DNA from 4 places in the Synechococcus sp. PROS-U-1 genome. Region 2 is predicted to be linked to each of the others. Evidence: predicted binding sites of a transcription regulator. Region 2 holds the regulator's gene; each other region holds the start of a gene.
The links. The regulator NtcA, encoded in region 2, controls nitrogen genes in cyanobacteria. The targets are predictions, from matches to a motif close to GTANCNNNNGNTAC.

Region 1 (5,856 bases), 1.2 Mb from region 2:
AGTGGTTCAAGTCAAAAGTAGGAGTTGATATTCAGGAGACACCAAGGGATTGGTCTTTTTGCGCTCACGCAATTCATTCCTCCGATCCCCTTGTCGTTCCCGATGCAACGATGGACTCACGCTTTATTGACAATCCTCTTGTTTGCGGCGACCCTCAGATAAGACTTTATGCAGGTTTTCCGCTGGAAAACAGTGCTTCATTAAGAGTAGGAACTTTATGCGTGATAGATCGAAGACCTCGTTATTTAACTGATAGAGAATGCGATGTCATGAAAGCTCTTGCAAGGCAAGTCGTTGCTTTTCTCGAGTTGCGAAAAAAATCTATCAACCTAATTGAATCCTTTTGCACACATAGCGGTGGAAATAGAATGATTTCTACGTGCTCTTATTGCAGGAAGGCTCAAGACCAGAATGGAGAATGGATGCATCTTGATAAATATCTTTCACAAAGATCAAGCCTGAAATTCACACATGGCATCTGCGATTCCTGTATCGAGCAGCATTTCCCAGAGGTCTTGGACGTTTGGCGATCAGAGGACGAGCTAAAAGCCTCCGAACCTTAGCGCTGCCTCAAGTGCCCCTAGGCCGAGAAGGAAGGTGCCACCCAGCAAAATCAACTCCTTGGGATTTTGAGCCATTGACGTAAGGGCAGAGCCCACGAGTAGCGCTCCAAAAAACCTAAAGGGAATCTGCAGATCCAACATTTAGATGAATTACGTCTTTTGATTGTCGCACTCCGTATTTACACAAATTCATGAAATAGGCTTAATAACTCAGCGCCTTGGCCATTCTCTTTACAAAAGTCAATACTTTGAGGCTGCAGGAGTCCCTGATGGACTCGATCCAAACGGCGTGAAGATTGCTCTTGGCGGAGGCTGGGGAGATACAGACCAAGCTCGTTATGACGATTGGGTTGATCTCTTCTCCACTGACTCCACAGTTTTGGCTTAGACAAACATCAATTCGAAGAGCAATTCTCACCCCATCAGCAATAGCGGGGTTTTTTATTGCTCATCCAGCATGGCGGCGGCACCGTGGTGGCCTGAATTAAAGGGGGGTCGACATAGCACACACATAAGCTTTGATTGGCTCAGCTTTCCCGTGAGCTATGGCTTTGACCAAAGCGTTCCGCAACTGGCTGGATTCTTGGAAGCATCAGCCTCTATCCAAGCCAATCGAATCCAGCTCCAGCAGTGAGGAGCAAGATGGCGAGATGACCATCTTGGGTTGACTCACATCGTTCCCCGCTGCTGAAAACTCTCAGCGGAGCCTCAGAACAAATCTGACGAAGGCGCTTTAACTGGCGTAGCAACGAGGGCACGTACAACCGAACCCAGGCGGTCCCCTTCCTTCGGCCAGCACGACAGCACGGTGGAGCCTTGGGACCGGACATCCTCCCCAGCAATCCCGGCCCAGTCCTGGTTTGTATGCATCACCCTTGCCCATGACCTGAGAGACTCAAAGCAACGTGAGGAAGCAGATGGGCAAGAAGTCTGGTTTCACAAGCGCCGAGATCGAAGAGATCAAGCGTCTGTATCTGAAGGAGGGACGATCCATCCTCCAGATCCCCAAAATTCTTGGCAAAGGGAGTGAAAACTCCGTCCGTAATGCGCTTTACAAAGCGAAGGTCAAAAATGCCTCGGAAGAACGTACAAAGCTTGATCGATTCAAGCCAGAACAAACTTACGGAAATATCACCCTAATCAAAAAACTAACCAAATCAAAAAAGCTGAGGTACCACGTTAGGTGTTCATGTGGCTACGAGTTTGACATCGACCCCTTTCGACTGACACTACCTGAAAACCACAAAGACAGAGTTACTGCATGCCAACGGTGTAATGAGAGCTAAATCGAGAAGATCTTGCCCCTGTTGACCGGGTCTTTTGATCATCAATAGTGGAGAACTTACAATTTCAATCCATCAGGCTTTCCTGAAGAACTCGCATCAACATCCTGACACCATCGTCAGTTTTCAATGTTGAATAATCTGGCTCACCGGCAAGATGAAATTCTCTCAGGTCATCCAAAAGTTCCGGATGGAACTGAAAACTGAATGAACGGCGCACTTCACTGGATTCATCATCGACATAGCTGATACAGGTCGCAGCAACTTCCGTGCAGGTCTTGCCGTCGGAGCTAGTAGAGCAGAGAATTTCAACTGACGAGGGAAGATCGAGCAACCATGACAATTCAGAAAGAGCGATCGTTCTTCTCGCAGAACGCAGAGTTTCATGCAATCTCGAATATGCCCAATTGACGAAAAGAATCGCTTCTTCATTCACCTCATCGCTATGGAACATCACGATATTGAGGTTCTTCTCATAGGAAATTGACTGCTCAACAATTCCGTTATAGCGATCACAGGTTTCATCATGCTTCACAAGAAGACGCTTGAAGCTCTCGGATGGATGCGTTCCATCATGGGCATAATGCTGAAGCTCACAATGACCAACCTCTGGCTGTTCGTTGAGGGCGACTGCAAAAAGAGGATCGTTCCATCCATTCGCAATAACACGACCATCCTTGACAACTTTCAAATCAACACCGACCGACTCAATCTCAGCACAGATCTCCATCAGTGACTGGTACTGATAAGACTCAGCATCAAGAATACTGGCCAACTTAAGCCGAACATCAACAACGGCTTTCTTCAGTAAATTCACATGTGATTGAGCTACCAATTGATGACCAATGCAAATATAAATGTGTGGGGAACTTTTATGACATCGGGCGAGAAGCAAAGATTCAACAACCTCATGCAGGCCCTCCAACCCAATCGCCTGATGATCAAAGCTGGATGCATCCTTTGCAGTTGGGTAACCACCTTCAACAAAAACCGCGAGCGAAGACTCGAGAACATGACCCAACATCTCTTGATTCAACCCACCTGTTTGCCAAAGCGGGAAAAGGACAGAATCGCAATCAGCAATCATGCGACACAAGTGGGCAATATTGCTAGAAGCACGCACATTTTCTTGAATTATATTTTGACCAACATGCTCAGCCGGCTCAAGGATACACACCGCATTTCGATACGATTCGGGATGACGTATTAACCATTCAAGATCTTCATTACCACCAACCACCTTTTCAAATGGCGGCTCACCCCATGTTTGACCAGAAAGTGTCAACGGTCTGAGTTGAGGCGCTGCTTCAAGCAAATTAGAAGAAATTCGATCAAGAAGAAAGTGGCCAATCAAGGTCACAACTGTTGCATGACTATTCGCATAACAGTTGAACCAATGCGTGGTCTTCCGCCAATCCATTTTCTCAACCAGCATCGATAAAGCCGAGGATACACACAGCGAGTCCCAGCTCGATGTAACAACGATATCTCCAACTAAAACCATGGAGAGCAATTGCCTTCGCAATCAGAAAGACAATAACTGTTTATTTCAACCAACAACCTCAACAAACCCAAAGCCTCAATCAAGCAAAACGGACCAACGCCCCTGGGAGCACAAGCCAGGGCAATGAAAAATGTATCAACCTAACGCGATTTTCACAATGGCTAAAGAATGAGGTATCCAGTGGAACCTTGCAAGGCTTCAGCCACCATGTAGAACTCGAAAAGATTTTATTCACCCCTAAACTCACCGTGGAACTTACTTTCTTAGGGAACAAATATGCAAAGTCAGAAAAGACATCTTCCAAGCCTACGATTCAACTCAAATATATGGGGAAAACCTATCGATCCGAACCAAACAAAGCTGTTCGGAATTCTGTTGTTCTGACCTATCGAGGCGTCTCCTATTCGAGAGCCTGAACAGGCTTCTGCCATCCCTGCTCTCCCGCAAGCGGTTGTTGAGGCCGCTTTTTTTATGGTCTGAGCTCTGACGGGGCAGCAGGGGCTACGGCATCACGGTCCAAGATCGGCAAAGATGGTCGGATGAGACTTCTGATCACCGTTCTGGTCGCGTCATGTGCGCTGTCATTTCCGGTTCGAAGTGCGGAGCCAATTCGCCTTGTGATCGTTCCATTTGATGCCAAATGGGGAACGCGACGTCTGCCTATCCAGCCTGCAACGCTTCTGCCTCCACCTCCGCTGCCCGGACTGAATCCGGAAACCGGCGCCAGCACTGAAGCAAAACCGCAGAACCAGCGCTGGTGTCGCGGCGGCTGCTGAACCCCACCGCAGCTGTCATACAGGCGCGCTCTGTGTAAACCGAAGACATCACGACAGGATCTCGTCATGCGACATGCGGCTCTGTTGATGGCCACAATCCTGTGGAGCACCACGGCACTGGCAGGCGGGAATCGGGCCACAGCCCAGGGGGCGTCGGAGCAATTCGCCACAGGGGAAGCCATGCGCGCGATCCCGAAAGGGGCGACGATCACCGACACAACCTGCAAGAGCATTGATGTGGGGTTCAGCAGCCGCTATCAGTGCACGATCATCTACAGCCCCTGAGCGAATCAATGAAAGGCTTGCTTGCTCCATCCTTGGCCTTGGTGCTGCTGGGGTTACCAGCTGCGGTGCACGCCGAATTTGATGAATGTCAGTTGATGGATCAGGTGCTCAATCGACTTGGCAACGCCATGGCGATCAATCGGGCCTTCATTGCTGGAAGCGACGACAGCACAGCCGTTGCTGCTGCCAGCGAGGCTCTTGCCAAACAGACCGACAGTTACCGACGCACAAAGCGACAGCGCTCGAAAGCAGGCTGCGATGGCTGGGAACGAGACTGACGAAGCCAGGCAAGCTGGTGGAACGCTGATTGAAAGACCTTGGCCGTCAACGTCTGCCAGAACTGCGGAAGCCGTCGGTTTCGTGCCGACCGATCCATGGCCGGTCGGCTGGTCTGTCAAAACTGCGGTCTCGCGGCAGGAACTCGACCCACGCGGCCAACGCCCCGGAGCAGCGGGCGCAGCCATCGACGCCGCTGGCTGGTGATCGTGCTACTGGCCGTCATCATGCTTGTCGTGATCACGTCATGAGCAACTGAACCACCTCCGCCGTATTGGCTGAGAGCGGCTGGCACGCCAGCTGGTCGATGGCCTGACGCATGACCCTCTGGCGTTCGGGACCGTAACTGCTGCAACGACTGAACACCTTGGCCATCCGTGAGGCCGTGATCGGATTCCGGGAATCGACCGCAGCAATCTGCCCAGCCATGAACCGGTAACCACTGCCATCGGTGGCATGAAAGGCCGGCACATTGGAGGTGAATCCGCCCAGAACGGCGCGCAGGGAATTGGGGGCAAGCGGATCAAAGCGTGGGTGCTCCAAAAGCTGCTGAACCCGCTCAAGAGCATTCGGCCGTGGGGCCGACGCTTCCATCGCAAACCAGGCGTCAAGGATGACGGGTTTGTCCTGCCAACGGTCGTAAAACAGGGCCATCGCTTGCTCACGCTCAGCGCTCTCGTGGGGCAGCAAAGCGCGCAATGCTCCCCGCGCGAGGGTCATCGAAGGGCCGGAGACCGCCGCCAGCGCTTCAGCCTGAACCGAGGCATCCCCAGCAGCTGCAAGCCAACGCCAAGCCAACGCTGTCAGTGCACGGCCTCCCTGGCCGGCTGGCCAGGCCAGAGCCCAGTCAGCCCGCGCCAGGTCCAGGAGTCGTCGCAGAGACGGTTGCAACCGGACACCCATCTCCTGGGTCCAATCCCGGAACGCCTGATCGAGCAACAACGGATCCACCGGCGATTGCAACGCCTCCAGTTCTGCCAGTCCGGGAAGCGCAAGCAGCACCGCCAGGTCCATGCCATCACCACCGACATAGGCGGTGATCCTCTGTTCCAGGGCCTGAATCAGAGCCTCCTCCACGGCATGATTCGGCTGGTTTTCAGCCCGCGCCAGAAGCACCTGACGCGCCAAACGCTGGGCCGCATCCCAACGGCAGAAGGGGTCATCATCCG
Region 2 (5,856 bases):
TTCCTGGTGTTCCTGTTGGTGATCCTCCAGCTGTACAACAAGTCCCTCATCCTCGAGGGCATCAACGTGAACTGGAACGGCCTCGGCTGATCTGATCCATGAACATCTTCGGTGTCGGTCTCCCCGAAATGGCGGTTATCGGCGCCGTAGCGCTTTTGGTCTTCGGGCCGAAACGTTTGCCGGAACTTGGGCGCACCCTTGGAAAAACCCTGAAGGGTTTCCAATCGGCGTCGAAGGAATTTGAACGCGAGATCAATAAAGCGATGGCTGATCCGGAGGTCTCCGAAGACGCTCCCAAGCCGGCAGAAGAACTTCCCCCCAGTGACTGAATCGCTGTAGCGGCATGACCACTGATCTCAAGCTGGTGGTAGGGCTGGGGAACCCGGGCACGAAATACGCGGGCACGCGCCACAACATCGGTTTTATGGCTCTAGAGCTCTTGTCTGAGCGATCCGGATTTAGTTTTCGGCAGCAAGCCAAGTTGCATGGTTTTGCTGCTGATACAGGTTGTGGTGACCAGCGATTGCGTCTGCTGATGCCGCAGACCTATATGAATGACAGCGGTCGGGCGATCCGCGCTGCTCTCGATTGGTTTGATCTGGAGCCCCACCAACTGCTGGTGCTTGTGGACGACATGGACCTTCCCCTCGGTCGTTTGCGGCTTCGTGCTCAGGGCAGCGCTGGTGGCCATAACGGATTGCGCAGCACCATTCAGCATCTCGGGACTCAGGTCTTCCCGAGACTTCGCATCGGCATCGGCGCACCGGCTGACAACCCTGCCGAGCGTCGAGCCCGAACGGTGTCACATGTGCTCGGACCCTTCAGCAAGCTGGAGCAACCCTGTGTGGTAGCTGTGCTGGACGCTGTTTTGGAGGGGATTGAACGTCTTCAGCGTCAGAACTTCGAGCGTGCTGGGACTTGGATTAACGGGTTTCGCTACGACCTGGAGGCCGGTGACTGATGCCGGCTCTTCCGGCGACAACCGCCCATTTGCGGGTGCTCCGCCAATGCTTTCAGGCGCAGTGTGTTGAGGGTGAGGTCTCGGCTGGGGGGTTCGAGTGGCAGTTCTCCTGGGCGTTTGACCGCGGTGAGCTGTTGGTGGAGCCGTCCTTGGGACGCGCCCTGATTGAAGATGCTTTGCGGCGGTTCCTGGTGCGCTCCGATTACAGACTTGAACCGGGAGGCGATTACACCTTCATGGTCAGGGCCAGGTTCTGAGCGAGAACGTGGGTGCAGGTTCCGGCCATCGAAGTTGGCACTGCAGGTGCTCCTCCAGCATCACAAGGGCGGCAACAGCATCCAGGTCCACCGGTGGAATGCGCAGCCCTGTCGGCAGCATTCGTCGCCATCCCCGCGCTGGCCACAGCATCCAGTAACGCTCTCGTGCACGCAGGGTTGTTCCCCGCTCTGGAATCACGGTGAGGCTGCCCAAGCGCTCCAGCCGCTTGATCCACGCTTGGCATCCGGTGCCATCGCCGATCAGGATGCCGTCCAGAAGTTGGTCTTGATTCCACAGCTCCAGCCAGGGCTCCACGGCTTCTGGAGCCAAAACATGCCCCTCGAGCACAAGGCCAAGGTGAAGATCGGCCAGTACAAGGCCACACTTGCAGCGGCCTGGGTCGAGCACGGCCACCCGTTTCATGGGGATGCTTCAACCGTAACGACGACAGGATCGGCGCTGGCGCTGCCCCCTGATGCAATCACCTTCAAGACCACACTTTGGCTGGGTCCCTCAATCAATGTCTCGGCGAGTTGGGACAGTGCTGCTCCATCGAACTGCAGTCCCTCGGTGAGGGATCCTCGCCGTTGCACCTCGGCATAGGCCGAGGCCAAGAGAAGGTTCAGCCGCGTGAGAATGCCCTCCGGTGTGCGTTCATTGGGTTGCAGTGTGGTGGTCGCCAGCACGTCACCGTTTTGGGCCACCGGGCGGTTCGGGCGCACCTCGGGGAAGGCATAGACCGCCGTTTCGCCGCGCAGCACATTGGTGGCGGAGCGCAGTGAGATCACCCAGGTATCTGGTTTACGGAGGATGGTCTGCAGGCGTTCCACGTCGCTGCGGGGAACGCGGATCAGCTGTCGTTTGGGTGCTTCACCGGGCCTGACCTTGCCGTACGCGTTGACATTGGCCTCTTGCAACAGCCTGTCGACAGCCTGTTTCGCTTGACCCGGAGCATCGAGGCGAACCGTCGCTCTCGCCAAGGTCTGCCCGCTGCTAATAACAACCGATCCACGTCGGAGGGCGACCAGATTGCGTTCAAGTTCCTTGAGTTCCTGTTCACCGGATCTGATCCGGTTTCGCACGCTGTTTAATTCGGCTTCCGTGCGCTGGATATCGGCATCGCGAGCAGCGATATCCCGGCTCAGCCGTTCGCGTTCTGCCTCGAGTTGGGCGCGTTCGTTCTGCAAGGGAGCCAGTTCGCGACGCAAGGTATCCGCCCGTTGCTGTGACTGCTTGAGCTCAGCGGCGATCCGGTTGGTTTCCGTTCGGGTTTCTTGCCGTTCCCGTTCGGCTGCATCGAGCTGCCGCCGGCTGTCCTGCAGCCTCGCCTGAAGGGCATCCAGTTCAAACAGGCCCACCCGAAGCTGGCGGCTCACCATCAGAAGCACGCCGAGCGACAGTGCGCTGATCAGGCTGCCGGTCAACACCGTGATCAGAACGGCAGTCCGACGCGGGCGCATCTTGAACAGACTCAGGCGGGCCTTGCCGACGCGACTGCCCAACCGGTCTCCCAGGGTCGACAGCACGCCCCCGAGCACCAGCAGAACCAGGATCAGTGCCCAGCCGCTCATGGCTGCACCTGTTGCTCAACCTGCTGCCTAACTGAATCGTTTGGCCAGAGCGATCGGATCCAGAACAGTGATTTTTTTGCGGTCAATCTGAACCAGACCGGATTGACGCAAGTCTCCCAGCAGACGCGTGATTGTGACGCGCGTTGAGCCAATCGCTTCGGCGATGGCCTGATGGGACAGGCGCAGGTCGATCGTGATTCCCAGCTCATCCGCTACGCCGAAATCCCTGCACAGCACAAGCAGGAAGCTCACCAGCCGCGATGACATGTCCCTGTGGGTCAGGGTTTCGATCATCGTTTCGGTCTGAAGAATCCGACTGGACAGACCCTGTAGCAAGCGCAGGCCAACGCTCGTGTCTGCCTCGATCGCCGCCTTTACGGATGTCGCCGGCGCTGTCACCATCTCCACTCTGGTGAAGGCCACGGCGTGATAGAAGCGATCGGATCGTTGACCGGTCAGCAACGACAGCACGCCAAACAGGCTGTTCTCGCGCAGCAGCGCCACCGTGATCTCTTCCCCTGACTCATAAACGCGGGAGAGGCGGACGGCTCCGCGGCGAATCAGGTAAACCCGTTCGGCGGGATCCCCCGGGAAAAAGATGGTCTTGTTGCGGTCTACCAATTCACTACTGGCGCCGTCGAGATCCCGAATGATCTCCAGCAGAGAGCGGTTGGCGGGTTCTGCACTGGGAGCTGGAGCCACCATCTGGGGGGTGTATCGGCTGAAACCTCGGCTACTTGTCATAACAACCCCCTGGTGAGGCGAAGCTACGGAGCAAGCCGTTGCCGCCGTGTAGCGGTTATTACCTAACGCTGGTGTGCTCGTTGATGGCTTGGCGTTGCGCTTGCATTAATGATGTCAATCCAGGCTCAGCCAGATCCAGTAATTCATTGAGCTGGCTGCGGCTGAAGGGCGCTCCCTCCGCAGTCCCCTGGATCTCCAGCAGGCGACCATCTCCAGCCTGCACAACATTGAGATCGACCTCAGCTCTGCTGTCTTCGCTGTAATCCAGATCCAGTAACGCCTTGCCATCCACCAGGCCGACGGACACGGCGGCGACCTGGTCGACCAGCGGCGATTGTTCCAGGAGTCCCTGATCCACGAGTGAGAGGCAGGCCTGCTCAAGGGCGAGCCAAGCCCCGGTGATGGAGGCCGTCCGGGTGCCGGCGTCGGCCTGGATCACATCGCAGTCGATCAGCAGCGTGCGCTCCCCCAGGCGCTTCATATCGATCACGGCCCGCAGGCTTCGGCCGATCAACCGTTGAATCTCCTGTGTGCGGCCCGACAGTTTCATCAGCTCCCGAGATTGCCGCTGTGGCGTGGATCCCGGCAGTAGCCGGTATTCGGCGCTGAGCCATCCCAACCCTTCCCCTTTGCGCCAGCGGGGAACGTTCTCCTCGAGGCAGACGCTGCAGAGAACAGCGGTTCTGCCTGTGTGAACCACAAGGGAGCTCAAGGCAAAACCCATGGGATTCCAGGTCACCGAGAACGGTCGCAACTGCTGGGGACTGCGGCCATCAGTGCGGCTTTCAAGCGGTTGGCTCATCGGTGGTGTGCAGTTCTTCAAGCCTCGCAGGCGGGTGGTTCTTGCCCTTTCCAGACACCATGGGTGGTGTCAATCCCCTTGTGGAATGTCAACTCGCCGCTACATTCAAGGTCTTGCCGGGGTTGCCCGGACGGATGTTGCAGTGATGACCACAAGCCTTGCCGACCCCCAAGCGTTCCAGGACTCCCTGGATCGGGATCAGCAGGCTTTGCAGCGGGCTGGCCTCAGACCTCTTCCACCTGTCTCCGATCCTCCACCGCTCGTCCTGGTGGCTCCCGAAGGCCAGCTGCAGGTGCACACCGCGCCCTACCGCGGCAGCTTTGCCAGTGTTCTTAGTCAAGCGATGCGGGCCGCCGGTCTGGGCAGTCGGGTGCTGATCAGTCAGTTCCTCAAAGGGGGCGTGCAGCAGGGGCCTGCAGGACGCGTTCAACTCTGCGGTGGCCTGGTTTGGCTACGGCCCGAGGTACCCCTTTGCCTCTCCTCGCCGGGCCACCCTGGAGGTGCGGAGGCGGTGGCCGCGGTTTGGTCCATCTGCCGTCAGCATCTGATCCAGGGCGATCTCGATCAGCTGGTGTTGGATGAAATCGGGCTTGCTGTGGCCTTTGGATACCTGGATGAGGCGGACGTGATTGAAGCCCTCGAGCAGCGGCCCGCTTCGATGGATGTGATCATCACTGGACCTGCGATCCCCGCCGGTGTGGTGGAGATGGCAGACCAAGTCACGGAGTTGCGCCGAGGTTTCTGATGCTCAAGTGCGATCGCTGGATCACTGAACAGGCCGGGCAGGGAATGATCGAGCCATTCCAGAACGGCCTTGTCCGTCATCTGGATCCGGAGCAAAAGCTGCGTCCCGTGCTTAGTTTTGGTTGCTCCTCCTATGGCTACGACCTGCGCCTGTCCCCCCAGGAATTTCTGATCTTCCGGCACGTGCCCGGCACGGTGATGAATCCCAAGCGGTTCAATCCGGCCAATCTTGAGCCCACCCCTCTTCATGAAGATGAGGACGGCCGCTATTTCATTCTTCCGGCTCACTCCTATGGGCTTGGTGTAGCGCTGGAAAAGATGCGGGTTCCCCCCAACATCACGGTGATCTGCTTGGGCAAGAGCACCTATGCCCGCCTGGGAATCATTGTGAACACCACCCCGGCGGAAGCCGGCTGGGAGGGTCACCTCACCCTTGAATTCAGCAACAGCTCGGGTGCTGACTGCCGGATCTATGCCGATGAAGGGATCTGTCAGCTGCTGTTTTTTGAAGGCGATCCCTGCTCAACGACCTACAGCGATCGGCAAGGCAAGTACCAGCATCAGCCTGAACGGGTCACGCTGGCCAAGGTCTAGAGCGTTCGGGTTTAAGGGGCCAGTCGCGCCCTGTGAAGTCTGCTTTTTTCATACCAGGCCGCAAATTCAGGAGCCCACTCCACCATGTGGGGCCACATCAGATCGCAGAGCTGGCGGATCTCCAGCTGAGCATCGAGCTTGGCGCGCAGATCCATGAAGTGGAGAAAAGCGCGCAAGCTGAA
Region 3 (5,856 bases), 400 kb from region 2:
CGGGCCGGCCGTGTCCCCACCCAACGACCCTGAGAGCGGAGCATGGCAGTTCTATCTGCATCCCCATCAGGAAGACAACCTGCTTGCGGCCAGTGGCGGCAGAACCTTCTTCTTGGTGAACCTGGCCTGGGACCAGCCCTTTCACATCGTTCGGCTGGAGAGTGGTGGTGACATCCTCCGCATCCCCCCCGGCACCTTCCACCGCTCGATTTCCGATCCCAATGGCTCTGTCGTTCTGAACCAGGCGGTTCGTCAGGAAGGCGTCTCTCTTGTGCGGGAATTTCGCGTCTACAACAGCGCCAAGATCCCGGCCTTGATGGCGGCAACCCATATTTCTGCTCTGAAGCCCCAGTTGCACGGGGTGGAACCTCTGCTTCAGGCAGCCTGAACCAGCTTGCGTTGTGAGTTCTCCGGTTCGGAGGCTTCTTCGTTGATCTGAATCTGCCAGTTCAGCTCACTGCTTGTTCCGGGGGGACCGCTGAAGCTGCCGCTTACGGCCGCGGTGAGTTCCGGCTTGGAGGAGGTGGCCAGCACCACATAGCGATCGTTGACCTCCGTGCCGGCACTGGGGTCAAAGCCTCGCCAGCCCGCTCCCGGCAGGTAGACCTCCGCCCAGGCATGGAGGTCGTACTCCTCCGGGGGAGGTTGCTGCAGTTGATAGCCGCTCACGAATCGGGCCGGAAGACCCACTACGCGGCAGCAGGCCACCATCAGCATGGCCAGATCTCGGCAAGAGCCGATCCGCTCGCGCAGGGTTCGGCCCGCTGGCCAGGCCGGCCCCATATGGCGTTGGGTGTATTTCACCCTCTCTTGAATCAGTTCAATGAGTTGCTTCAGAAAGGCCAGGGTCTGTTGGTTGCTGCCCATCAGCGCTTCCTGGGTGAGGTCGATGGCTGCGGGTTCGTGCTGGCCATTCGGCAACCAACCCTTTAGGGCGCCCTGCAGATCGCCGTTGAGTTGCCCCTGCGGGTAGGGCAGTGGAGGTTCGAGTCCGTTGAAGCAGCTTTGCAGCGGTGGTGCCGACCGGGTCTCCACCAGGCTGCGGGCCTCAAAGATCAGTTCATCGGTGCTGCCGAGAAAGCGGAGCCGTTGGATTTCGTCGCCGCTGGCGGCCACCAGTTCCCGACGTTGTTCCGGTTCCGGCAGCACGTAGAGGTGATGGTCCAGCAGGGTCTGGAACCCCTGCCCCCGGGGCCGCAGACAGAGGCGATGCTCCCCCAGATTCACCGGGGCGTCATACCGATACGTCAGGCGGTGAACGATGAGAGCGCGCATGCGGGATCGGTGGGGGTGGAACGGAGGTCAGCGCTGGTGAAGTAGCGGGTCTGGAGCAGGTTGTGGAGTTGGTTGAGGTCCTGTTGAAGCCGGTCAATCGCTTCATGCAGACCGGATTCGATCAGGTTGTCGATCCTTACGTAGCTCCAGCGGGCCAGGAGCTGTCCGCGTAAGCAGTCGAGATCGTCTGGCGTGTCTTGGCTCGGGTGCTGTTGGATCTGTTGCAAGGTGTCGCTGATGCCCTGGAGGCAGTAGCGCACCGACCGAGGAAAGAATGGATCCAGCAGCAAAAAGCGGGCCACCGATGCGGGGCTGATCGCTTGTTGGACGCTTTGGCGGTACATCTGATACGCGCCCGCCGTGCGCAGCAGGGTGATCCACTGCAGTTCATCCAGCACCCCGCCGACCTCCTCGGTGGACGGCAGCAGCAGGAAGTATTTGACGTCGAGGATGCGGGATGTTTTGTCAGCGCGTTCGATCAGACGTCCCAGCTGGCTGAATAGCCAGCTCAGATCGCGGCTCAGTGTGGTGTCGGTGATCCCGTACACAAGCTGGCAGCCGCGGCGGATGATCTGCAGTTGCTCCTGCACGGGTTCCCGCCAGATGTCTTCGTCGTCTTGCAAGCTCCAGTGCAGATCATTGATCTGCTCCCACATTTCCGTGGTGATCACATCCCTGATCTGCCTTGCATTTTCCCGAGCCATCGCAATGCAGCTCACGATGCTGTTGGGATTGCTGCGGTCCAGCAGTAGGAAGCGCACCACTTGTTTGGGAGTGGCATCGGGATAGGCCGCGTCGAAGCGGTTCCGATCTCCTGTCACCTCCACCAACGGCAACCATGGTTCTGCGCTCCCTGGAGGACTGTCCAGCGCCATCGCTTCACTCACTTCCAGAAAACGTGAGACGTTTTCGGCGCGTTCCAGATAGCGGTTGATCCAGTAGAGCGAATCGGCAACGCGACTCAACACGGCACAGCCTCCTTTGGCTGCGGTGCCGACATCCGTTGGTCGTCGACGATCCAGGTGTCCTTACAGCCGCCCCCCTGGGACGAATTCACCACCAGTGAGCCCCGCTTGAGGGCCACGCGCGTCAGCCCACCAGGGCTCACCCAGCTGTTTGAGCCGCGCAGCACATAGGGGCGCAGATCCACGTGGCAGGGATACAGCTCACCGTCACTGAGGGATGGCACGGTGGAGAGCTGCAGTGTGGGCTGCGCGATGAAGTTGCGGGGATTCGCACGGATTTTGGTGTCGAAGTCAGCCAGTTCCGATCGGCTGGCCTGGGGGCCGATCAGCATTCCGTAGCCCCCGGCTTCCGCCACCGATTTCACCACCAGTTGTTCGAGGTGGTCGAGCACATAGCGCTGATCGTCGGGCCGGGCACAGAGATAGGTGGGAACGTTCTCGATGATCGGCTCCTCATCGAGGTAGTAGCGGATCATTGCCGGCACATGGGCGTAGATCAGCTTGTCGTCGGCGACGCCGGTGCCGGGGGCATTGGCGATGGCAACCCGTCCTTGCCTAAGCACGTCGATCAGGCCCGGCACCCCCAGCATCGAGTCCTGCCGGAACACGGTGGGATCGAGAAAATCGTCGTCGATACGGCGGTAGATCACATCCACGGGCTTGAGCCCGTTGGTGCTGCGCATCCACACCCGGCCGTTGTCGCAGACCAGGTCGCGTCCCTCAACCAGTGCAATGCCCATCTGCTGGGCCAGATAGCTGTGTTCGAAATAGGCGCTGTTGAACACCCCGGGCGTCAGGATTGCCACGCGAGGGCTTTCACTCCAGGGCGCCAGGTCCTGAAGGGTGCGCAGCAGATGGGAGGGATAGGCGTCGATCGGTTGAACGGCACGGCCCTCGAACAGGCCAGGGAACAACCGTTTCATCACCCGACGATTCTCGAGGAAGTAGGCCACCCCTGACGGGCAGCGCAGGTTGTCTTCCAGGACACGCCAGGTGCCATTGCCGTCGCGGATCAGGTCGAGTCCGGAGATGTGGCACCAGCGGTTGAGGGGCAGGCTGATGCCCTGCATCTGAGGTCGCCAGCCGGAGGAACTTTCCACGTCTTCCCGCGGGATCACACCGTCCTTGAGGATCTGCTGGGGGCCATAGATGTCGGCGAGGAAGCAGTCGATGGCTTCCAGGCGTTGCAGTAGTCCCCGCTCCAGGTTGATCCAGTCGCTGCGGCCGATCAGTCGGGGCAAGGGATCGAAAGGAAGAATCCGTTCACTGCCCTTCAGGCCGGAATCGTTCAGGCGGAACGTGGCACCGAGGCGACGCAGCAGCTGGCTGGCGGAGGCATGACTGCGGTTGAGCTCGGGCAATCCCATCTGCCCCAGCGATGCAAGCAGCGTTGCCAGATCGTCGCGAGGCCTCGCCGTTTCACTGCAGAAATATTCGTCGAACCCGACCGTGGGTTTGTAGTCGGTGAACATTCCGATGGTCTGGGCACATTTCATCCAAGGCGTCGCCCCAACCCCCTCGGGTTGTAGTTGCTACATATTCCGCAATTTCAGGTGACAGGGCGCTGATTGCTTGATGTTTGCGTATCCGAAGGCACCTGAATCGAGGGCGAAGGGCCAGGCGGGGAAGACTCCTTTGCTTATCTGTTTCTGGAGTTCAAAGGGTCTTCGCTTTGGATGAATTGCTCTGGGCGCGACTGATCTTTGCCCTCGGTGCAGCCGTAACCGTGGCAACTGTGGTGATGATTCTGCGCGGACATCTTTATTGGAACCGCAGGGGGTCGACGGATGTCCGCTGACTCGGTTCCCTTCCTCCAGCCCGGGATCGCCTGGGCGCTGGTGGTGTTGTTCTCCGTTCTCTGGGTTGCCCTCGGGATTGCTTGGGGTCGGCGCGGTCAAGGCAATGCCGATGACTACATGCTGGCGGGGCGCAACATCGGGCTGGCCCTGAGCACCGCCACGTTGATGGCCTCCTGGGTCACCGGCAACACCACGTTGCTTGCCCCTGAATTCGGCTACAAGACCGGGCTTTGGGGCATGTTCAGCTATGCCCTGGCAGGGCTTGGACTGATCCTGTTTGCCCCCCTGGCTTCGCGGATCAAGCAGCTGATGCCCAACGGGCGCACCAGCGGCGATTTCATTCGGTTGCGTTACGGGCGCCTGGCGTGGTGGGTGTTCATGGTGATCACCGCTATTTACACCCTGGGTTTTCTGATGACCCAGGCGATGGGTGCCGGACTGCTGCTGCAGGCCCTTTCAGGCTTCAATTACCACGTGGGGATGGTGGTGGTGATTGGTGTCGCCACGCTTTACACCCTGTTCGGCGGGATGCGGGCCGTGATCGGCACCGATTTCATCCAGTCGCTTTTGATCATGGTGCTGCTGGCGGTGGTGGCGGTGCTCGCCTTCCGGCAATTCCCGATGCCCGAGGTGCATGCCTCGTTGCTCGCCCGGCATCCCGATCGGCTCGATCTGCTGTTGCCTGCCGGTTTGTTGATCGCGTGGAATTCCGCCCTGTTCTCGATGGGCGAGGTGTTTCACAACAACATCTGGTGGTCTCGGGTTTTCGCAAGCCGTCGCTCGGTGGTGATGACGTCATTTGTGTTGGGGGGGGTCGCCTGGATGAGCGTGCCGATGGTGACGGGCTCCATCGGCCTGGTGGCCTTGGCGCGTGAGTTGCCTCTCGAGCAAGTGAACATGGTGTTTCCAGTGATGGCGGCTGATCTGCTTGGAGCCGGCGGCGCTGCTCTGGTGTTTGTGGTGGTGTTTGCGTCGCTCACCTCCACCCTGGATTCGCTGTTGGCATCCACCGCCGATCTTCTGGCGGAGGATGTGTACTTCCGCCTGTTGCGGCCCCAAGCCAGTGACCTGCAGCTGAAGCAGGCTGCGCGGCTGATGGTGGTGGGGTTGGCGGTCGTCACGCTGGCGCTGTCCTGGCCGCGGCTGGATTCTTTGGCGTCGGTGCTGTTCTTCACCGGTGCCCTGGTGGCCTCCACGGTCTGGCCTGTGGCCTGCGGCCTGTACTGGCGCACGGCCAATCGCACGGCTGCCATTGCGGCCATGCTCGCCGGCAGCGTTGTTGGCCTGCTCGCTTATGTGCTGATAGCGCCTTACTGCGCCGCTGTGTTTTCGGCGGCCGTGTCAGCAGTCGTGATGCTGATCGGCAGTCGCACGTGGCCGGAACGGTTTGACTTCACTTTGTTGCAGGAGGAGGGATGATCCAAAGTCTTCTTTTGATGACCAGCCTCGTTGGACTCTCCGGTTTTCAGTTTCTGCTGGTGGCCAGTCAGCTTGCCTTGGTGTTGTCTGTGTTCGTCTTGTTACTGATTTGGTGGGTTGAGTGGCGGAACGGTCGTGTGTGGTGACGGCTGCAAGTGTTAGTAACCAGCTGAACATTTTTTCGGGATCTTTGCTTAAGAACCTGCTTCTTTGTGGACGAAGGGGTGTTGTTGTTGTTACCGGTAAAAGATGTAGTTCCTGGATTTAGCACTTGGTTTGGCAAACAGAGTGTTGATCTGATCCCGCTATGGCACAGGCCAATTCAGCAGTTGTGGACGCCACGTCGGTACAGATTCGGTTTCAGCCGATGGGTCCCGATGTCTATGGCCAGAACCAAC
Region 4 (5,856 bases), 730 kb from region 2:
ACCCCAGCGCTGATCCGCAGGATTCACACCAGCTCCAGCCACCACACTCCCTGTCAATGCAGTGATTCTGCAGAGGAAGGGAACAGGCCATTCTTCAGGCCTATTTCTTCATCCCAATCGCTATTCGCAAACGGCAAGCAACCGGATGCAAAGAACGCACAGATTCCAAGCTCAACGCACACCGCTGATTAGCTGATAAGCCGGGCCTATCGATCTCATCAGGAGTGCTCGGGCTGGGCGCCATGTCGGCACCGCAAACTTCCTTTACATTGACGCTGTCGGGTTAACCGACCTTTCTTATCTGCCACCGGGATTCGTCCTACCGGCTCCTTTCCGTTCTCATGACCACCACCCTCCAGCAGCGCTCCGGCGCTTCCAGCTGGCAGGCCTTCTGCGAGTGGGTCACCTCCACCAACAACCGTCTGTATGTCGGTTGGTTCGGTGTGCTGATGATCCCAACTCTGTTGGCTGCCACCATCTGTTTCGTCATCGCCTTCGTCGCCGCACCTCCGGTTGACATCGATGGCATCCGCGAGCCTGTCGCTGGCTCCCTGATCTACGGAAACAACATCATCTCTGGTGCTGTTGTTCCTTCTTCAAACGCCATCGGCCTGCACTTCTACCCCATCTGGGAAGCTGCTTCCCTCGATGAGTGGCTGTACAACGGCGGCCCCTTCCAGCTGGTTATTTTCCACTTCCTCATCGGCATCTACGCCTACATGGGTCGCGAGTGGGAACTCTCCTACCGCCTGGGCATGCGCCCCTGGATCTGCGTTGCCTACAGCGCACCTGTCGCTGCAGCCTCCGCTGTCTTCCTGGTTTACCCCTTCGGTCAGGGTTCTTTCTCTGACGCAATGCCCCTGGGCATCTCTGGCACCTTCAACTACATGTTGGTGTTCCAGGCCGAGCACAACATCCTGATGCACCCCTTCCACATGATGGGCGTCGCAGGTGTCTTCGGCGGCAGCTTGTTCTCCGCCATGCACGGCTCCCTGGTGACCTCCTCCCTGGTGCGTGAAACCACCGAGAGCGAGTCCCAGAACTACGGCTACAAGTTTGGCCAAGAGGAAGAGACCTACAACATCGTGGCTGCCCACGGTTACTTCGGTCGCCTGATCTTCCAATACGCCTCCTTCAACAACAGCCGTAGCCTTCACTTCTTCCTGGCTGCCTGGCCTGTTGTCGGCATCTGGTTCACCGCCCTTGGCGTGTCAACCATGGCCTTCAACCTGAACGGCTTCAACTTCAACCAGTCCATCCTTGATGGTCAGGGCCGTGTCCTGAACACCTGGGCCGACGTGTTGAACCGTGCCGGCCTCGGCATGGAAGTGATGCACGAGCGCAACGCTCACAACTTCCCCCTCGACCTGGCTGCTGCTGAGTCCACTCCTGTGGCTCTGCAGGCTCCCGCCATCGGTTGATCTGGAATCAACCTGTTCCATTCGGAACAGCAAAAACGATTCAGATCAACTGAATCGGAAAGCCCCCTCCTCGGAGGGGGCTTTTTGGTGTGTCTGCAAAATCAAAGTGGCCAATCAACGGCGATCGAGTTGCCCAACAGGCACCGCCTGACCTAACTCCATACAGGCGAGTCATCACGCGGTCGCGACAGGAGTAAATGGGGTGGGCTCCTGAAACCGGGCAAGGCTGGGGACCCAGGGGTTGACTTAGGCGTATATTTTATTTGTAGCAACCACTACACAACGTTCACCCCCGTTCGAAGGGGCGCAGACACTCCAAGCCACGGAACGGGGACTTGGAATTTTCTGAGGAACTAACCATGACTGGTCTTCTCTATAGAGGTCACTCCTACGAAGCTCAAGCAGCCTCGCCCAAAGCTTGTGTCGAGCTGACCTACCGCCGCGAGCATTACAACACATGCCGCGAAGAAGTCGCTCACAATGCCCATCCAAGCCTGACCTACCGAGGCGCTTCTTACACCAAGTGATCAGGGCTTAATCAAACTCCAAACCTCTGCCTTCAGCGGGGGTTTCTTTTTGCCACTGAGGCAGCTCCGAGCCTGCCAAAAGAATTGGGCAGAGATCCTGAAGCGGGCTAACCCCAATGCGGAAACCACTGAGGAAGAAACCCCGCACGAGCAAGGCCAAGTACGGCTGCCAGTGTTGCCAGCTTCACTCCCGTCAGGATTCCTGCCGTCTTCCATGTGAACAGCGATTTCGTCAGGGTGATCAATTCACATACTCAGACAAAGAACATGATGTGCCATTGACGAGCTGGGCTCCTAAGGCTGACTGGGTCCCTTGCTCACTTGTCGCCAACTAAAGACATGATCCCGAAGCTCATTTGGAGATAGCAAGCGAGCAGCTCTGCCCTCTCCAAGCTGAGAGCCTCAAGGGATAAAGATGATGTTCTGCGTTGAACGAAGCGATGGGCACGACATTTGGTTTCAAGAGCAGTGCTTCGAGACTGAGTTCAAGGCTTTCACCAACGCCCGAGCCAAATCACTGAATACTTGCGGGCTCTATCGAGTCATGTACGAAAGTCCCGGCAACTCAGGTGAGGTGCTGAGGATTTCAAAAGGGAAAGCGATCCTGGCTGAAGATGACCGACTCGTTGGATAAGTGCTGGAGCCTAAACAGCGGAAATTCCGTGGTTTGCAATGACGCATCAAAGGCATTGCTAAAGCAAGGGTCCAGGTAAGAGCCGTGTACAACGTCGTCAAGCAAGAAGCTCCCGACCGTTGGGTCAAAGAGCTTTACTTCCAAACGGAATTCAGGGCTTACCTTTGTGCCCGCACAAAGTCGAAGGCGCTGATGTGCACTTACATGGTGGTTGACGCGACCACTAACGAAGTGACCTCAATCGTTCGTCACGGCAGGCCCCTAATTGCATAGGAGGCGAACTAAATCGATCCTCTGCATTATCGCGAGTTGCTCATGAATAATCCCAGTTGCACAAAAAACGAGGGACAAGCCCCTCAGGTCTGTTCCTGTAACTGGTAGCCAAGTGGCAGCAGCGACCAGAAACCCCAGAACTGATCAGCAGGATTCACACCAGCTCCAGCCACCACGCTCCCCATCAATGCAGTGATTCTGCAGAGGAATGGAACAGGCCAGGGTCAGGTCACAAACCACAGCGATATAAAGCACCACAGAGCACAGCCTGAACGCAGCGCGATCTCGGATCAAACAATCCAGACGGATTAAGTCAAAACAATCTGTCGAGATGCAAAGCCATGGGATGTCAAACCTCAACAGAGTTCTCCATGCTTCGTGCAAGGTCAACAAAGCCCGCGATGTAGTCGACGGATGCATCCACCTTGCGCATGCCCAAATGAATCTGCTTGGCGATGCCGCTCTGCCCAAGCCGGAGCACCGTAAGGCTCATCGAAGCGGCATAGCGTTCAGCGAGCCAACGGGGCAGTGCCGCGACGCCACGTGCGCAAGACACCATTTGCAAAATCATGTCAGTGGTTTCAATCCGCTTGTGCAGAGCTGGCAAGAACCCGGCTGGAGTAAAAAAGCTTCGGTAAATGTCCAGGCGCTCTAAGGGTACGGGGTAAGAAATCAGGATCTCAGATTGCAAATCCTCGGGTGTCACCCAATCATTGGCAGACAAACGATGTTGATCTGACACTACCAAGACCTGCTCGTAATCAAACACTGGCTCAAACTGAAGCCCTGGCTTCAATACAGGATCAGGAGTAACGAGCATATCTATTTCATGATTTAGCAAAGCATCGAGACCACCAAATTGAAATTTTTGAATCACATCAATATCAACATCTGGATAAGCCCTTAGGTACGGATCTGTCACATTGAGCAACCACTGATAACAGGGATGACACTCCATTCCAACCCGCAATGTACCTCGAACACCAGCAGAAAATTGGCCAAGATGATCCTCTGCAAGCGATAACTGAGGCAAAACCCTCCCAGCCAAGGAGTGAAGATAACGTCCTGCCTGAGTCAGACAGAGTTGCCGACCATCACGCACCCAAATCAACGCTCCAAGCTGCTTTTCCAGTTTCTTGATGGAATGACTCAGGGCTGACTGTGTTAATGAAAGGGCATCAGCAGCAGCAGTCAAAGAACCACGCCTTTCTACTTCAACAATGATCTGCAGATGCAACCTCTGGAGAACATGCTCATGAGCAGCATTCATGAATCAATGAAGAATAAACATTTTACTTTCAACGAATCGCAATAGACAATATTTATGCCTAGCGCAAACGCATTGCCTGTTGCATGCCTTTGAACAGAAAAACCACCTGGCCAAAACTTCCGAGCCTTCAGCTGCCAACAAAAGGGAGCATGGCAAGCTGGCTTAAGGAAAACAGCCTCTTGGTGGGTGCGTGGGCCTTGCAAGGGTTCCAGGAACATGGCCGAGGAATGGTCCGGATCCGTACTCTCACAATGGCAGAAGAAGCGGGTCCGTGGCCATGGAGCACTGAGGCATGCCTCGTTGAGCCGTCTTACTTCACAAGCGCAGAGGCTGAAAACTCCATCAGCAACTTGCCTTGCAAGCAAAGCAGGCTTCAAATCAAAAGAGCACTTCAGACCTATAACCCTTCAGCAGATGCCATGGCCTGGTTGGACGTTGCAAATGAACCGTTGGTGCTGCATCTCAAGGCCTTGAAAGTTGCCCCAGAGGAAGCCCTGCAACAACTGGCGCGCCGCCGCGACGAATTCGAACTCTCCTGAACGACTCCCAATGGAATCACCGTCCTATCAAGACTTCTGCCTGAAGCCTTTTACGACACGCAGCAATCGAAAAGCTCTCATTCAGATCAGCAATACCCTGATTCCCTATGGGCTGTTGTGGTGGCTGATGCTTCAAGCCACAGAGATCTCCCCCTGGCTCACTCCACCTTTTCTAATCATTCTCAGCCTTTTTTCACTGAGAAGTTTTTCATTAATGCATGATTGCGGCCATGGATCATTGTTTGAAACCCCAAGACTGAATCGGATCTTTGGATTCCTTTTTGGCGTCATCAATGCGGTTCCGCAGCTGTCCTGGTCCATTGACCACGCTTATCATCACAAAACAAACGGAGACTGGGAACGCTATCGAGGGGTTGCTGATTTTCTGAGCCTGGACGAATTCCTAAATCTCAGCCGCAAAGAGCAAAGGATCTACACGACAATCCACCACCCACTCATGGCGCTACCGGGTGGCTTCTATTATTTAGCGATCAAACCTAGATTGGATCTCTTGGTTGGCCTCGTCAGCCCAAAGAATCGCATGTGGGGATCCAGGGAAGAATTCAACGATCTTTGCCTGAGCAACTTTTTTAGCTTGATTGGGGTTGTCTGCCTAGGATCGTGGATTGGCTTTGGATTATTTCTGAGCCTTTACAGCATTATCCTTTGCCTCACAGCTAGTAGCTTGATTTACGTTTTTTACGTACAACACATATTTGAAAATAGCTACGCCAATCCAAGCGAAGGCTGGAGCCCGATACGAGGGGCATTAGAAGGCTCGAGCTTACTCATCCTCCCACCATTGCTGCAATGGTTCACAGCCAATATCGGCTTTCACAATATTCATCACCTTTGCGAAAGAATACCAAATTACAACCTTAAAGCTTGTCATCAGTGCAATCAACACCTGTTGAGAAACGTACCAACATTGCACCTAGAAAGCATGCTTGAATGTTCAAAATTTGTTTTATGGGACCCAAGCAATGCAAGCCTGACCACAATCCCATAACAAATCAGTCGGACAATGAGTCGATCCCAGTTACCAACAGTCATTAATTAAAACCTGACTTTCTGACGCTTGATTGTGAGTGTTAATTCAAGGAAAGTCGCAAACAAGAGAAACGCCAGATTGATAAACCTTTTGAAACCTGCGCTAGTTTCATAGAATATCTAATGCAATCCGCTACGTCGT

Region 1: a site for NtcA is predicted at 3,524-3,537, ahead of SynPROSU1_RS14170 (DUF4278 domain-containing protein). Genes of this name have one in related genera too.
Region 3: a site for NtcA is predicted at 3,824-3,837, ahead of SynPROSU1_RS13500 (circularly permuted type 2 ATP-grasp protein). Genes of this name have one in related genera too.
Region 4: a site for NtcA is predicted at 1,687-1,700, ahead of SynPROSU1_RS05860 (DUF4278 domain-containing protein). Genes of this name have one in related genera too.

What each region holds. Positions count from the first base shown of each region.
Region 1 is NZ_CP047951.1:1,762,992-1,768,847, forward strand. Features, by position in the region: gene SynPROSU1_RS09830 (GAF domain-containing protein) at 1-563, shown strand, start outside; gene SynPROSU1_RS13870 (hypothetical protein) at 1,481-1,849, shown strand; gene SynPROSU1_RS09835 (hypothetical protein) at 1,914-3,350, opposite strand; gene SynPROSU1_RS14170 (DUF4278 domain-containing protein) at 3,599-3,766, shown strand; gene SynPROSU1_RS09845 (hypothetical protein) at 4,011-4,175, opposite strand; gene SynPROSU1_RS09850 (hypothetical protein) at 4,214-4,411, shown strand; gene SynPROSU1_RS09855 (hypothetical protein) at 4,420-4,689, shown strand; gene SynPROSU1_RS09860 (TFIIB-type zinc finger domain-containing protein) at 4,729-4,938, shown strand; gene pepN (aminopeptidase N) at 4,928-5,856, opposite strand, start outside.
Region 2 is NZ_CP047951.1:339,099-344,954, forward strand. Features, by position in the region: gene psbH (photosystem II reaction center phosphoprotein PsbH) at 1-90, shown strand, start outside; gene SynPROSU1_RS01645 (TatA/E family twin arginine-targeting protein translocase) at 99-329, shown strand; gene pth (aminoacyl-tRNA hydrolase) at 344-961, shown strand; gene SynPROSU1_RS01655 (DUF3146 family protein) at 961-1,218, shown strand; gene SynPROSU1_RS01660 (resolvase) at 1,202-1,642, opposite strand; gene SynPROSU1_RS01665 (DUF3084 domain-containing protein) at 1,639-2,790, opposite strand; gene ntcA (global nitrogen regulator NtcA) at 2,818-3,534, opposite strand; gene rph (ribonuclease PH) at 3,593-4,336, opposite strand; gene SynPROSU1_RS01680 (cob(I)yrinic acid a,c-diamide adenosyltransferase) at 4,482-5,081, shown strand; gene dcd (dCTP deaminase) at 5,081-5,674, shown strand; gene thyX (FAD-dependent thymidylate synthase) at 5,686-5,856, opposite strand, start outside.
Region 3 is NZ_CP047951.1:2,510,364-2,516,219, reverse strand. Features, by position in the region: gene SynPROSU1_RS13515 (redox protein) at 1-388, shown strand, start outside; gene SynPROSU1_RS13510 (transglutaminase family protein) at 376-1,275, opposite strand; gene SynPROSU1_RS13505 (alpha-E domain-containing protein) at 1,248-2,243, opposite strand; gene SynPROSU1_RS13500 (circularly permuted type 2 ATP-grasp protein) at 2,237-3,712, opposite strand; gene SynPROSU1_RS13495 (sodium:solute symporter family protein) at 4,028-5,458, shown strand; gene SynPROSU1_RS14105 (hypothetical protein) at 5,476-5,604, shown strand; gene SynPROSU1_RS13490 (aspartate carbamoyltransferase) at 5,766-5,856, shown strand, end outside.
Region 4 is NZ_CP047951.1:1,068,665-1,074,520, reverse strand. Features, by position in the region: gene psbA (photosystem II q(b) protein) at 342-1,421, shown strand; gene SynPROSU1_RS05860 (DUF4278 domain-containing protein) at 1,781-1,948, shown strand; gene SynPROSU1_RS05855 (LysR family transcriptional regulator) at 3,205-4,092, opposite strand; gene SynPROSU1_RS05850 (fatty acid desaturase) at 4,675-5,673, shown strand.